Regions from separate parts of the Chryseobacterium sp. HNCC26DJ238 genome, predicted to be linked through region 2. Evidence: riboswitches for the same ligand, from Rfam matches in the RefSeq annotation. Region 2 holds a riboswitch; each other region holds the start of a gene.
The links. Region 2 has a riboswitch for cobalamin ahead of metE (5-methyltetrahydropteroyltriglutamate--homocysteine S-methyltransferase). Riboswitches for the same ligand answer to the same signal wherever they lie in the genome.
Positions count from the first base shown of each region.

Region 1: linked by a shared signal. The riboswitch ahead of AC2A07_RS15365 (acyl-CoA thioesterase) and the one ahead of metE (5-methyltetrahydropteroyltriglutamate--homocysteine S-methyltransferase) in region 2 are both predicted to bind cobalamin.
Region 3: linked by a shared signal. The riboswitch ahead of AC2A07_RS12230 (TonB-dependent receptor plug domain-containing protein) and the one ahead of metE (5-methyltetrahydropteroyltriglutamate--homocysteine S-methyltransferase) in region 2 are both predicted to bind cobalamin.

Region 1 covers NZ_JBXUGI010000016.1:69,109-73,954, reverse strand. The annotation lists gene AC2A07_RS15375 (ATP-binding cassette domain-containing protein) at 1-249, shown strand, start outside; gene AC2A07_RS15370 (SGNH/GDSL hydrolase family protein) at 283-1,080, shown strand; cobalamin riboswitch at 1,143-1,324, shown strand; gene AC2A07_RS15365 (acyl-CoA thioesterase) at 1,437-1,820, shown strand; gene AC2A07_RS15360 (HD domain-containing protein) at 2,003-2,593, opposite strand; gene AC2A07_RS15355 (hypothetical protein) at 2,695-2,916, opposite strand; gene AC2A07_RS15350 (PadR family transcriptional regulator) at 3,252-3,581, shown strand; gene AC2A07_RS15345 (PspC domain-containing protein) at 3,594-4,846, shown strand, end outside.
Region 2 covers NZ_JBXUGI010000008.1:185,330-190,175, forward strand. The annotation lists gene AC2A07_RS09835 (hypothetical protein) at 1-360, shown strand, start outside; gene AC2A07_RS09840 (Lrp/AsnC family transcriptional regulator) at 495-956, opposite strand; cobalamin riboswitch at 1,110-1,295, shown strand; gene metE (5-methyltetrahydropteroyltriglutamate--homocysteine S-methyltransferase) at 1,695-4,016, shown strand; gene AC2A07_RS09850 (NADP-dependent oxidoreductase) at 4,076-4,846, opposite strand, start outside.
Region 3 covers NZ_JBXUGI010000012.1:6,323-11,168, forward strand. The annotation lists gene AC2A07_RS12225 (SusC/RagA family TonB-linked outer membrane protein) at 1-770, opposite strand, end outside; cobalamin riboswitch at 1,414-1,562, shown strand; gene AC2A07_RS12230 (TonB-dependent receptor plug domain-containing protein) at 1,682-3,706, shown strand; gene AC2A07_RS12235 (YncE family protein) at 3,723-4,846, shown strand, end outside.

The DNA.
Region 1 (4,846 bases), on a different contig from region 2:
ATATTTTCTTCAGCAGAATTTGTATTACTTGACGAACCTTTTCACAGTCTCTCACCAAAAACCGTCTCTGAGGTAAAAAAAATAATTCTTGAGCAGTCAAAATATAAAGGTTTCATCATTTCCGGTCACCAGTACCAGGATATACTTGATATTTCGGACGACCTCTACCTGCTTGCAGATAGTCATTTGAAATTAATAAAAGATTTAGCGGAATTGAAAAAATACAATTACCTGTCAAAAAATATTTAATTTTATATCTTTGACCTATAAATATTCTTTATAATGAGGTTTATCAACAAAGCAATTTATCTGCCCGTTTTTATTATTTTTTCGTTTTCACTTATTTTTGCACAAAACAAAGTTCCTTTTGGCGTTGTAAAAGCTGAAGAAGGATACGCAATGGTACGGGTTCATAAAGAAGATTACCGAAAAATTGTAGACAAAATCCGTATGAAAAGAGGGGATGTATTCGTTTATGTAAAGCCGGCACCCGGTGAAACCGAATGGATATGGATTAAATACCCGGAAAAGGACGAAACCGAAAAACCTTTTGTAAGATACGACAGCCTTACAAAAGAAGGAATGGTGAATAAAGGCAGGATTGCATTTATAGATCAACTGCCGCAATATACCCCATCTAAATCTAAAAACGGGAAATCGCTAATTTTTACCGATAATAACAATCCAAAAATTCCCACTTCACAGAGAAGCAAAGTCGTTATCGACATCTATCCTTCCAACGCAGGCTTTCGTAAACAGGTGAAAGATGCAGATGGAAATATTACTGCGATAGACAAAGTAAAACCATGGGGAATTGATAAAGAATTACCAGAGGGAATGACAGAAATAAAATCAATCAGGGTGCAGCAGCCGGGAAGAGGTTCTGTTTTTGTAAGAGAAGCTATAAAAAATATGTTCCAGCCTACAATGAATTTTGAAAACATTGGAGTCACCTCGATCGATAATGACCATATTTTCCTCTATATGATTAATGGTTCCGGTGCAAACAGATATACAACACTTTGGACTATTAAGGAAGGAAAGGTAATGAGCCAGATTATTTTTAAAAATCCTGAATAATTCAGCTATTTATCTTTATTTTTGTATTTGAAAGTATTTGCCTTTAGCACCTTGCTGAACACAAATACTATCAGGGAATTGGTTCTGCTTAGGTGCAGATGAAAAGGGAACCGTGTGCAAATCACGGACTGTCGCGCAACTGTAAAGTAACTTAGGTCTTTATTAAAATCCACTGTAGCAATAAATATGGGAAGGAAATAAAGATGTTACAAGTCAGGAGACCTGCCTCTTCCTTCAGACAAAAAAAACTTCCGCGGTTTGAAGTTGTTGATCTCATGGCATATTTCCGGAATTTACTGTTCCTGACCTTTCTGTCTGTTTCAATATTCTTCACTTCCGCTTAATTAATAATGAATATGACTACAGAAGAACGAATTGAAAATTCAGAAACCCGTATCTTTAAAGCGGTTTTCCCTAATACAACCAACCATTATGACACTCTTTTCGGCGGCACAGCAATGCAGTTGATGGATGAAGCCGCATTTATTACAGCAACTCGCTTTGCAAGAAAAAGAGTGGTCACAGTAAGCAGTGATAAAATTGATTTTAAAAAACCTATTCCTGCAGGAACCATCGTAGAGCTGATTGGAAAAGTAATTCATGTCGGTAAAACGAGTATGAAAGTAAATGTGGAAATCTATACCGAGCAGATGTACTCTTATGAGAGGGAAAAAGCAATTGTAGGAGATTTTACTTTCGTAGCTATTGATGAATTCAAAAAACCGATACAGATCCTCTAAAGAGCAGATAGCTGTACCGAATTGATATAGAAAAGATATCTGTTAATTTAAATTTTAAAAGTCTGTTTAATTTTTGAATAAATTAAACAGACTTTTTTATTAATAAGATTAATGTAAGCCACTCATTCAGAAATAACGAAGCCTTCTAAAATTCTGAAACATGGATCATCTGTAACTCAAATTTATCTCAGAACCTTCTCACTTTTCAGATTACCATCCATCAACAGCTGAAAAGCTTCTCCCATTTCATCGGAAGCCCTGCTGATCGCATTTTCAAGCATATGCCTGATCTGCTTCTCCGATACTGCTGATTCAGTCCAGCTTTTTCCCGAAGTATAAGAATTGAGGATAAAAGGCATTATTCTGTCAATCGCACATGCAAAAATGGCATCAGGTGTTTTTTCTTCTTCAAACTCTAACCACAGTTGATAAAATTCTGTACGGACAGGCTCATCCAGGATTCCGAAAATATTTTGAGCAGACAGTTTTTCTCTTTCAAATTTACCAGCCATAGCTACTTCGTCAAAAAGGAAGGTATCACCAGCTTCGATCTCAACCAGATCATGTATAGACAACATTCTTATAACCCTAAGGAGATCAATATCTGCTCTGTTTTTAGCATAAGGAAAAAGAATCTGAGCTAAAACAATGATCTGCCAGGAATGTTCTGCAGTATTTTCCCTTCTCGAATCGTCAGCATTGAAGTTTCTCCGCTGTACATTTTTTAATGCGTCGACTGCTATAATAAAGTCAATTTCTTTCTGGATTTTCATATTTCAAAAATAGGAATTACAGAGAATACAAAGCAAATTACATAATAAATTAAACCCTGCTGAACACTTTTAGACAGGATTACTATTTTAATAAAATGCAATTAAAATTCTATTCTGAGATCATAAGCATGACTTACTAAAATGACGACTTTATCATCATATTCGCTCAGCACAGCATCAGCATCCTCATAGCTCCCGTCATCGCCTTTCTTCTGAACCTTTATTTCCCCAAACCCTATAGTTTCTCTGGGTATTTCTAATGAATAATGATTTTCACTTTGATGATACGTTAAATTTTCTGTTATAAAATCAATGTACTGCATGATAATTATTTTTTTTGTTATTGTTAACCAGGAATCAGAGAAATAAAATATTTCTGTATCCACAATAAGCTATTTCTATTCCAAAAGCGGATCAAAATCTGTAAAAATCTAATAAATATTGACTTTAAAAAACTATTTTTTAAAATTTAAAATGAATCGATAAAATTTATTATACTGAAAATCAATTCTTTAAAATAAAATATTAAATAAATTCACTACTTTGTATTGCATATTACCATTTTAATTACATATCTTTGTAATGTAGAATCGGAGAAGTTTAACCAGCTGGGAACTTCAATTGATTTTATATAACTAACTAACAAAACTTATCAAAGATGAATACTGAAAATACCAAAGCGCAAATGCGAAAAGGGATTCTGGAATTCTGTATTTTAAGTCTTATCAATAATCGCGAAATGTATGTTTCTGATTTGATCGATGAACTAAAAAAAGGAAAACTGGATGTGGTGGAAGGAACCCTCTACCCACTTTTGACAAGATTAAAAAACGGTGAATTTCTTTCTTACCGATGGGAAGAATCTACCGGAGGCCCACCAAGAAAATACTATCAGATCACGGAAAAAGGTAAAACTTTTTTAGCCGAACTGCAGAATACCTGGAAGGAACTTACAGACTCCGTCAACCAAATCACTCAAAAAATTTAAAAAAACAAAGCTATGAACAAGACACTCTCAATAGGACTGGCAGGTTTTTCATTCACAATCGAAGAACATGCTTATATAAAACTCAGTGATTACCTTAACGCTCTGAGAAGCTCACTGGATGCTTCGGAAGCAGATGAAGTAATGCATGATATAGAGATCAGAATGGTTGAAATTTTCAGAGATTCTTTAGCAAAACGCGAGGTAATCAATGATGGAGATGTAGAAAGAGTAATCGCGCAGATCGGTTCTCCTGAAAAAATTGAAGAACAGGAAGAAGCCTATTATTCTGAGAAAAACGCAAACCGGAATAATTTTTCAGGAACAACACAGACTGATAAGAGACAGCTGTTCCGTGATCCCGAAAAACAAAAGATTGCAGGAGTATGTGCAGGTCTTGCAGCTTATTCAGGAATGGAAATTACCTGGATGAGACTGATCTGGATAGGAGCATTTATATTTCTTTGGGTAGCTCCCGGATCATCTTTTCTTGTAATAATTTTATATTTTATTCTTTGGGCAGTTTTACCAAAGGCAGAAACAGCTTCTGACTTTCTGAAGATGAAAGGTAAACCGCTGAATTTTGATAATCTGAAAGAGGAATCAGGTAAAATTGTACAGTTTGCCAACGAAACAACCACAAGAGCAGGTGAAATCTATATAGAAAACAAACCTTACATCAACAACGCCGGAAACGGAATATGGAATATTTTAAAATATATCATCGGCGGTTTCTTTGCCTTCATGGCAGTTGGAAGCATTATAGGTGTATTTGTTTTATTTGGTCTTTTCGGAATGGATTCAAATTTCCCCGGTGCGAATGAAATGAAGTTTTACTTCGACGACGACGGGTTGTATAAAGTATTAGCGGCAATTATTATCCTTGGATCATTAATTCCTGCAATTATCTTCAGTTTGCTGAGCATCAAGATTTTCTCCCCTAAAACCAAACTCAGAAATATCGGGTGGGTGATTGGAGTTCTTTTCCTTTCAGTAATTGCACTGGGCTCTTATTTTGGTGTAAGCATGGCAAAAAGAGAAATGTTCATGAAAGGACAGAAAGAAGATACGGAGGAAATTGCAATCAACACCCTTTCAGATACGATTTATGTTGATATGAAAAATGTTACGATTCCTCAGAACTTCACTGCATATGATGATGATCTGTTTTCAGATAAATCATCCGTATTTAAGAAAGACTGGATTCACATAGATGTAACGAGAAAAGCAAATATCAAAACACCTTATTTAATCATTAAAAAAGAGGC
Region 2 (4,846 bases):
TCTGATAAAACATCAATTTCAATACTGCAGCAGGGACTCATCTATCCGCAGCTTCTCACAGATTATCAGATGCAGAAATTTCTGGATGAGACGACGGATAAAACTCAGAAAAGATTTTTAAAATTACAGAAGGATCCGAAAGCTTCTTTTGATGTTAATAATATCAATGTAAAAATTTCTGAACTTCCTTTTTTACAGTTTAATGAGAAAGTCAAAAGATTCAGGCTTATTACAAGAAACAGAAACCTGCCCAATTCGATTAATTATCTTATCGAACTGACCAATTCTAAAGCGGTCAAAAATCTGAGCATAGAGGAATTTGTAAAAGATGCTAAACTGACGTATCTTGATCAGGAATAAGGTGAAGAATGAAGATCTTATTAAATTAAAAAAGGATGTATTACCTGTCGAGAAATCTTAGTGTAAGAGTTCTGCTAATTGATAACATTTATGATTTAGCATTTTAGGAAGTTATTCTCACTATTTTAAATTTCTTAAATACTTAATCCATGTGTATTCTTCACTTCAGCCATTACAAAAGTGCTGTGTGTACTTCCTATAGAATCAACGGAGCCGAGTTTATTAAAGACAAAATCCTGATAATGTTTCATATCTCTTACCTGAACTTTCAGTAAAAAATCAAAATCACCTGAAATGTTGTAACATTCTGCAACCTCATCTATATTCAGAATATCTTCTACAAACTGATTCCCCACGGAACGGTCATGAATTTTCAGTTTTACCTGGCAGAAAACCGTAAAACCGCGATTCAGTTTTTCAGCATTCAAAACTGCTGCATAATACTGAATGTAGCCATCCTGTTCAAGTCTTTTGACACGCTCAAAAACAGGTGAAGTAGACAGGTTAACAGCAGCTGCCAATTCCTTGACCGTTAATTTCGCATTCTTTTGCAGGATTCGAAGCAACTGAAGATCCTTTTCATCAAGTCTTTCCACAGAATAATATTCTTTTTAAATTTACAATTTTCAAATATACAGAATATTTAACTTTTAAAATAAATTAGAAAAGAATTATATGCTTAATTTTTAGTTTAAATCCAATGATTCAGCTTCAATTTATACCTTTGACACATAAATTGTTCTTTTACATACTTCATCAACGGAAAAGGTTCTGTATAAAGCAGATTAATAGGGAATCGTGTGCAAATCACGAGCTGTCGCGCAACTGTAAGTAATATACCAAAAGTTTTTGTCCTTGAAATATCCACTGTTAAAACGGGAAGGATGGCAAAAACTGTTACAAGTCAGGAGACCTGCCTGTTCCGAATGATCAATGCTCCCGCGACTGGAGTTTTTGGATTTATAGATGATACATTTTGGTTTATTTGATTTAATATTTTGTGGAATGTAAACGCAAAGATTTTGTTGCTGATGCATTGATTCAGAAAGCAAAGAATTGCGATAAACAGCTTATGAATACTGTTAAGCTTTGAAATCAATTTATTGATTAACTCTTTGCCTTTATAACTGTTTTCAAGTTTAAATTAAATTTTGCAATGAAAAGTTACAGCCATTTAAAATTTGATTTTATGTCAGACTTAACTGGGATTTTTAAATTTTAAGTCAAAAACCATTTCCAAGTGTATCTAAAATTCTAAAAACTCTTTAAGCAAAAGCATTACGAAGCATCCTAAAAGAACTTTATGATTATTATTTAATTAAAAGTTAAAAAAAATGCAAACACACTTACTTGGCTACCCGCGTATTGGCAGCAACAGAGAACTCAAAAAAGCCTGTGAACAGTATTGGTCAGGCAAAATAACTTCAGACGAACTGCTGGAAGTTGGGAATACCATCAGGGAAAATAATTGGAAACTCCAGCATGAAGCAGGAATCGATCTTATTTCCTGTAATGATTTCTCCTATTATGATCAGGTTCTCGACATGACGTTAACCGTTGGAGCAATTCCTGAACGGTATGAGGAAATTGCTTTCAAAAAATCTGAAACTGATCTTTATTTTGCAATGGCCAGAGGCATCCAGAAAGACGGTCTGGATATTACTGCGATGGAAATGACCAAATGGTTTGATACGAATTACCATTACATTGTCCCTGAATTCCGGAAAAACCAGGAGTTTACATTATTCTCGAATAAAATCATTCAGGAATACATCAGTGCAAAAAAGACAGGGGTGACTGCAAAACCTGTGATCATCGGATTACTCACTTATCTGTTACTGGGAAAAGAAAAGGGAGAAGCTTTTGACAAATTGGATTTAGTGCAAAATTTACTTCCTGTTTATATCCGGATCTTAAAAGAGCTTGAGAATCACGGAGCGGAATACATTCAGTTTGATGAACCGTTTTTAGCATTAGATCTTAGCGGAAAAGCAAAAGAAGCTTATCAGCATGTCTATACTGAAATCAGAAATCATTTTCCCAATCTGAAATTTATTGTTGCTACTTACTTTGAAGGATTAAAAAACAATCTTTCTTTAGTATTTGCTCTTCCGGTCGATGTTTTACATATTGATCTTGTCCGTTGTCCTGAACAGCTGGATGAGGTTTTGGATACGATTCCAAATACGCTTAGCATTTCACTGGGAGTTGTTGACGGAAGAAATATCTGGAAAAATGATTTCAGCACGTCACTTGCGCTGATCAGAAAAGCTGTATTGAAGTTGGGTACAGACAGGGTGTTCATCGCACCTTCCTGTTCACTCCTCCATACTCCTTTTGATCTGGACTCTGAAAGAAATGAAGCCATTCTCTCTCCTGAAATCAAACAGTGGATGGCTTTTGCCAGGCAGAAAGTCTATGAAATTGTCAGTTTAAAAAAACTGGCTTCAGAAAATCCAAATTATACTGTTTTACAGGTTTTAGCAGAAAACAAAAAGGCCATTGAAAATCGTAAAACTTCTGAATTAATTCACAATCAGAATGTTAAAAACCGCAGTAAGGAAACAACTGAAAAAAATGCCCGGAGAAATTCGTCTTTCAGTATAAGAAAAGAAGAACAGCAGAGGATTCTTCAGCTACCCCTGTTTCCTACTACAACGATCGGTTCATTTCCACAGACGGCAGAAGTGAGAACCTGGAGAGCAAAGTTCAAAAAGGGTGAACTGAATCCTGAACAATATGATCTATTATTGAAACAGGAAACTGAAAGAACAATTCGCTGGCAGGAAGAAATTGGAATTGATGTTCTTGTTCATGGAGAATTTGAGCGGAATGATATGGTGGAATACTTCGGCGAACAGTTGGAAGGATTTGCTTTCACACAAAATGGCTGGGTTCAGAGTTACGGAAGTCGCTGCGTGAAACCTCCTGTGATTTTCGGAGATGTTCACAGACCAAAACCTATGACCGTGTACTGGTCGGAATATGCCCAATCTTTGACAAAAAACTGGGTAAAAGGGATGTTAACGGGACCGGTAACCATTCTTCAATGGTCTTTTGTCCGTGATGATCAGCCACGTTCGCTAACCTGTAAACAGATTGCCCTCGCCATCCGTGACGAGGTAAAGGATCTTGAAAAAGCGGGAATCAGAATCATCCAGATTGATGAACCGGCGATTCGTGAAGGACTACCGTTGAGAAAATCTGACTGGCAAAATTACCTTAAATGGGCAGTGGAGGCTTTCCGGATTTCGGCAAGCGGTGTAGAAGATGCAACACAAATTCATACGCACATGTGCTATTCTGAATTTAATGACATCATTGAGAATATTGCCGATATGGATGCCGACGTCATCACGATAGAATGTTCCAGAAGCCAGATGGAACTGCTGAATGCTTTTGCCGATTTTAAATATCCGAATGAGATCGGACCGGGAGTGTACGATATTCATTCACCAAGAGTTCCGTCAAAAGAAGAAATGGTGGAATTGCTGAAAAAAGCACAAACCGTCATTCCCGCAAAGCAGCTTTGGGTAAATCCTGATTGCGGCCTGAAAACCCGTCATTGGGATGAAACGGAAAAAGCACTGATTGCAATGGTAGATGCTGCAAAAGAAGCTGCAGAAACTTTCAATAAGGAAATAAACCTGGTTTAGTAAATATATTCAGGCAGGAGTTTCTAACTCCTGCTTTATATTTTAAACATCAAAAAAAATCATTTTATTTTTATTACAGCTTTTCCTTTTGCCCGACCACTTTCTACATATTTCAGAGCGTCACTGGTCTCTTCGAATGAAAAAACCTTGTCGATGACCGGTCTTATTTTTCCAAATTCTATCAGTTTTGTAATTTCTGCCAACTGCTTCCCATCAGCTTTCATGAAAAGAAAAGAGTAATTGACATTTTGTTTCTTTGCTTTCCTTCTGATTTTACTGCTCAGCAACTTAGTGGCAATTCTCACGTACCAGGGCAGATTAAATTCTTCGGCAAATACAGGAGTTGGAGGACCGGAAATCGAAATTATTTTACTGTTAGATTTTACAACATTAAAGGATTTCTCCAGAGTCTTAGCATCCTGACTGTTTAACACGAGATCATAGCCATTCAGGAGGTCTTCAAAATCCTGCGTTTTATAATCAATAAGCAGATCAGCACCAAGACTTTTCAGAAGTTCAAAACTTTTTTCGCTCGCAGTTGTTGCGACTGTGGCACCAAGATGTTTTGCCAACTGGATCGCAAACGTTCCCACTCCACCAGATCCCGCCTGGATAAAAACCTTATGACCTTTCTGAACATTGGATTTTTCGACCAGAGCCTGCCAGGCTGTTAAACCCACCAAAGGAATTGACGCCGCCTCTTCCATTGTTAGGTTTTTGGGTTTCAAAGCAATATCTTTTTCATTAACAGAAATAAATTCTGCAAAAGTCCCGATATGAAAATCGGCTGCTCTTGCATAAACTTCATCCCCTACTTTAAATTTTTTCAC
Region 3 (4,846 bases), on a different contig from region 2:
CCTAATGAAAAGTAATATTTTGTTTTATCACTGCCTCCACTTACTGATAAGCCAGCATCAGACTGTGCTGCGCCTCTGTTAAGAACTTCCCTTTGCCAATTGGTATTGTAGCTGTTTCCGGAAGCCCAATCGCCCAGACCTGCATTACTTCTCTTCTCATTGGAGATGGTCAAAAATTCAGGCGTCTGAAGAAGATTAAAGGTTTTAAAAGGAAAAGCATATCCGTTAACAATGTTAAAACTTACCTTAGCAGCACCTTTTTTCCCTTTTTTGGTAGTAATCAATACAACACCATTAGCTGCCCGTGAACCATAGATGGCTGTTGCCGCACCATCCTTCAGGATTTCAAAGGATTCTATATCATTGGGATTGATATCTCCTAAAGCATTGGCATCTGCATATCCCCCGAGATCTCCGGAATTGATCGGCATTCCGTCAACAATGTAAAGTGGCCGGGTACCTGAATTAATTGAGGATATCCCCCTGATCACTACTCTTGGTGCAGCTCCCACAATACCTGACTGCGTCGTAACCTGTACTCCGGAAGACCTTCCCGCCAACTGACTTTCAAAACTTGGAGTAACCAATCCTTTGATATCATCCCCGTCTACTTTACTGATCGAACTTGTAAGCTGGCTGCGCTTCTGTTTACCATATCCTACCATTACGACTTCATCAATCTGCTTTGTTTTGATTGAATCCTGTGCAAATACAGATGAACCGGTAAAGAATACAACTCCTACAGTTAAAATTTTAATTTTCACATTCATGTTAATAAATTTTAATATTTATCTATCACAAATATGTTAATTTTTTATTAAAACAACAATCCAAATTAACGTAAAACAGTAATATTTATTAAAAAATTACACAATTATCTGATTTTCATTAAAATAAAACTGCAACAAAATCACATTTTTGTTAATATTAATCACTTCTTTATTTTTTAATAAATTTCATTATATTTTGATTATTTATATAGTAATGTATATTATAAAATTTTATTAGTTTCAGATAAATTGTTATTCAGAAAATTGTTTTGACAATTAATAAATTTCATCCTGCGTTTATAAAACTGGGATTGTCTTTAAAATGGTTTCCAAAATTATATTAAACCGTTAGCCGGGATGTTTTTTAATTAAGCGGATCAAAATTCTGTCATCAGAGATAACAGGTTTTTATCTCTGATGATTAATAACTATTTTAAATTGATTTACCCATATTGATAATACCTGCAACATCTGAAATTATTCAAGCACTTAAAGCACTTATTAATCGCTATTAATTTTTAAGATACTGTCTCCTGCCTTTAAAATTTACATTTCTAATTAATTTACAGCAACAAAATTTCCATAACAAAACTGAACAGTTACGGTATCTGTAAAAAAACAATCTGAAAATTAACAATATCTCATTGCCTCTTATGAATTAAAAACTTAAATTTGCACTGATTTAAAAAGGGAATTTGGTGAAAATCCAAAGCAGACCCGCTACTGTAAGTGATGTTTAACCTATAATAAAACATTGACAAGTCAGACACCTTTTAAATTAATCATAGATGAAGCTTTCGTGGAGTGAGGCGTAGTCGGTTTAAAAATCTATTTGTTCTGAACAATTATAGGTTAATTCCTTCTATTTATATCATTCACAAAGCCATTTTTAGAGCTTTTATTAGAATTGAATGAATAAGCATTTTTACTCTGCTGCGCTGTTATTTTTACTGGCTGCCCCTGTTTCTGTTTTTTCACAGAAGATAGAAAATGATACCATTCATACAAGAATGATACAGGACATTATTCTAAATACGAAACGGCAGGAAATCGGCGTAATTTCATCACAAAAGCTTACCGGTGCCGAACTTGAAAAATTAAACAGCACATCTGTAGCAGATGCTGTACGCTATTTTGCAGGCGTTCAGATCAAAGACTATGGAGGGATCGGCGGTATGAAAACCGTCAATATCCGTGCAATGGGGTCACAGCATGTCGGGGTATTTTATGATGGCATACCGATGGGAAATGCACAGAACGGAACGGTAGATCTGGGAAGATTCTCTTTAGATAACCTGGAATCAATATCTCTGTACAATGGTCAGAAAAGTGAAATTTTTCAGTCTGCAAAAGATTTTGGCTCTTCCGGATCAATTTATCTTCAAAGCAGAACCCCGGTATTCACAGATTCAAAAAAAACAAATGTTAACCTTAACTATCGCTCAGGATCTTTCGGAGTTGTGAATCCTTCTATACTGGTAGAGCAAAAAATAAGCAGTAACATCAGCCTTGCCTTAAGTACAGAATATCTTACAGGAAACGGTGAATACAAATTTCATCAGAGAGTTGCCCTACCTGACGGAAGCCTCGGATGGGAGCGTTATGGAACAAGAACCAATGGAGATGTTGAAGCCTTGCGTGCTGAAGCAGGTGTTTTTGGAAAAATCAATAACGGAACCTGGAAACTGAAGACGTTCTATTACGATTCTGAAAGAGGGATACCCGGAGCCGTCACTAAAAATAATACTATTTTCTCTAGCAGGCAGTGGGATAAAAACTTTTTTGTACAGGGAAGCTTTGAGAAAGAATTTTCTCCGAAATATAAATTCCAGATCAATTCTAAGTTTGCTGATGATTACACCCATTATTTCAATGATAACCCGGAAAGTACGCCTCTCTTAATTGACAATACGTATAAACAGAAAGAGATTTACATATCAACAGCCCATCAGTATACGCCTTACAAATTCTGGAAAATCAACCTTTCGGCGGATTACCAATATAATACCTTAGATGCGAATTTAAGACAATTTGCCTACCCTGAAAGAAATACGGAGCTTGTCGCACTGGCAACACAATTTGATTTTAAAAAATTTAAATTACAGGGAAGTGTTTTGGGAACTTTCGTACAGGAAAAGATAGAAAACACCCTGTTTTCGACACCTCAAAACCGTTCTGAATTTACACCCGCTGTATTTGCTTCCTACCAGCCATTTTCTGCAGAATTTAAGGTTCATGGATTTTATAAAAGAATTTTCAGGATGCCGACGTTCAATGACCTGTATTACACAGATGTGGGAAGTTCACAATTAAAACCGGAATTCACCAACCAATATGATGTCGGATTTACTTTTAATAAAGATTTCCGTTCAGGAGTTTTACAAAATATCAATCTGATTGCCGACGCCTATTACAATAAAGTGCAGGATAAAATTATAGCTTATCCCAAAGGACAGCAATTCCGATGGACGATGATCAATCTTGGTGAAGTGGAAATCAAAGGAATTGATATTTCTGCACAGGCTATCTGGCTCATTGCTGAAAACCTTCTCTTAAGCAGCCGCTTTACCTACACTTTCAACGAGGCTCTGGATGTCACTCAAACCAAAATTACTTCTTATTACAGAAATCAGATTCCATACACTGCAAAAAATAACGGGAGTGCATTACTGGGACTTACCTATAAGGACTGGCAGCTGAATTACAGTTTTATCTACGTAGGGAAACGCTATCATATGTCTGAAAACATCAACAGAAATTTTGAGCAGCCCTGGTATACGAGTGATATCTCCGGAACAAGGGAATTTAAAATGAACAAGTGGAAATTCAGATTAGGACTGGAAGTCAACAATCTGCTGGATCAGAATTACAGTATTATTCAGAATTTCCCCATGCCGGGAAGAAATTACAGGGTGAACCTGAGAATCAATTTTTAACAGAAAGATTTCAAAAATGAAAAAAGCATATCTGTTTATTGTTTTCTTTTTACTTCTTACAGTTCATTCCTGTAGAGAAGATTACGATTATGTCAACTTTGGTGCAAATACTTCGGGAGTACAGGAACCGGAGGATATCGATATCAAAGGATTATATGTATTGAATGAAGGAAATATGGGAAGCAATAAAGCTTCAATCGATTTTTTTGACTATACTACAGGAACCTATACTGAAAATTATTACAATGCACAAAATCCTACAGTAGTCAACAGCCTTGGAGATGTAGGTAATGACATTAAGGTCTACAGAAATCAACTGTATGCTGTCATCAACCTTTCAAATTATGTTGAGGTGATGGATGCCAAAACGGCAAAACATATCGGCGAAATTCCCGTAAAAAACTGCCGTTATATCAATTTTCATAACGATTACGCTTATGTAACGTCTTATGGAACAGCTATAGGAGCTTCACAAGCCGGATATGTGGTAAAGGTCAATGTAAATACGCTTCAGATTGAAGGCACCGTATATGTAGGAAAGCAGCCCGATGAACTGGAAGTGGTAGGAGATAAATTATATGTCGCCAATTCGGGCGGATACAGTTCTCCGGATTATGACAATACTGTTTCTGTCATTGATCTGAATACTTTTACTGAAATTAAAAAAATTCCGGTTGCGATTAATTTAAGTAAAATTAAAAAAGACGACACCGGAAAACTTTGGGTTACCTCACGTGGAAACTTTGGCAGTATTACTCCTAAAACATATGTTTTAAATCCTCAGACTGATCAGGTAATCAAAGAATTCAATATTTCTGTAAGTGATTTTTCAATTGTAGAAAACAGGTTATACTATATCAGTTACGAATGGACGTCCGGAGGTGCTTCGAGCAGTTATGGAATTATCAATACGGATACTTTAGCTCAGATCAGCTCTGATTTTATCACAGACGGAACACAAAATAATATTGTCATTCCTTACGGTATCGCTGTAAATCCGGCAAACAGTGATATTTTCATCACTGATGCGAAAGATTATGTATCCTCCGGTGAGCTGTTCTGCTACAATAAATTCGGCAAATTAAAATGGAAAGCCAAAACCGGCGACATCCCCGGACATCTTACTTTTTTATATAAATA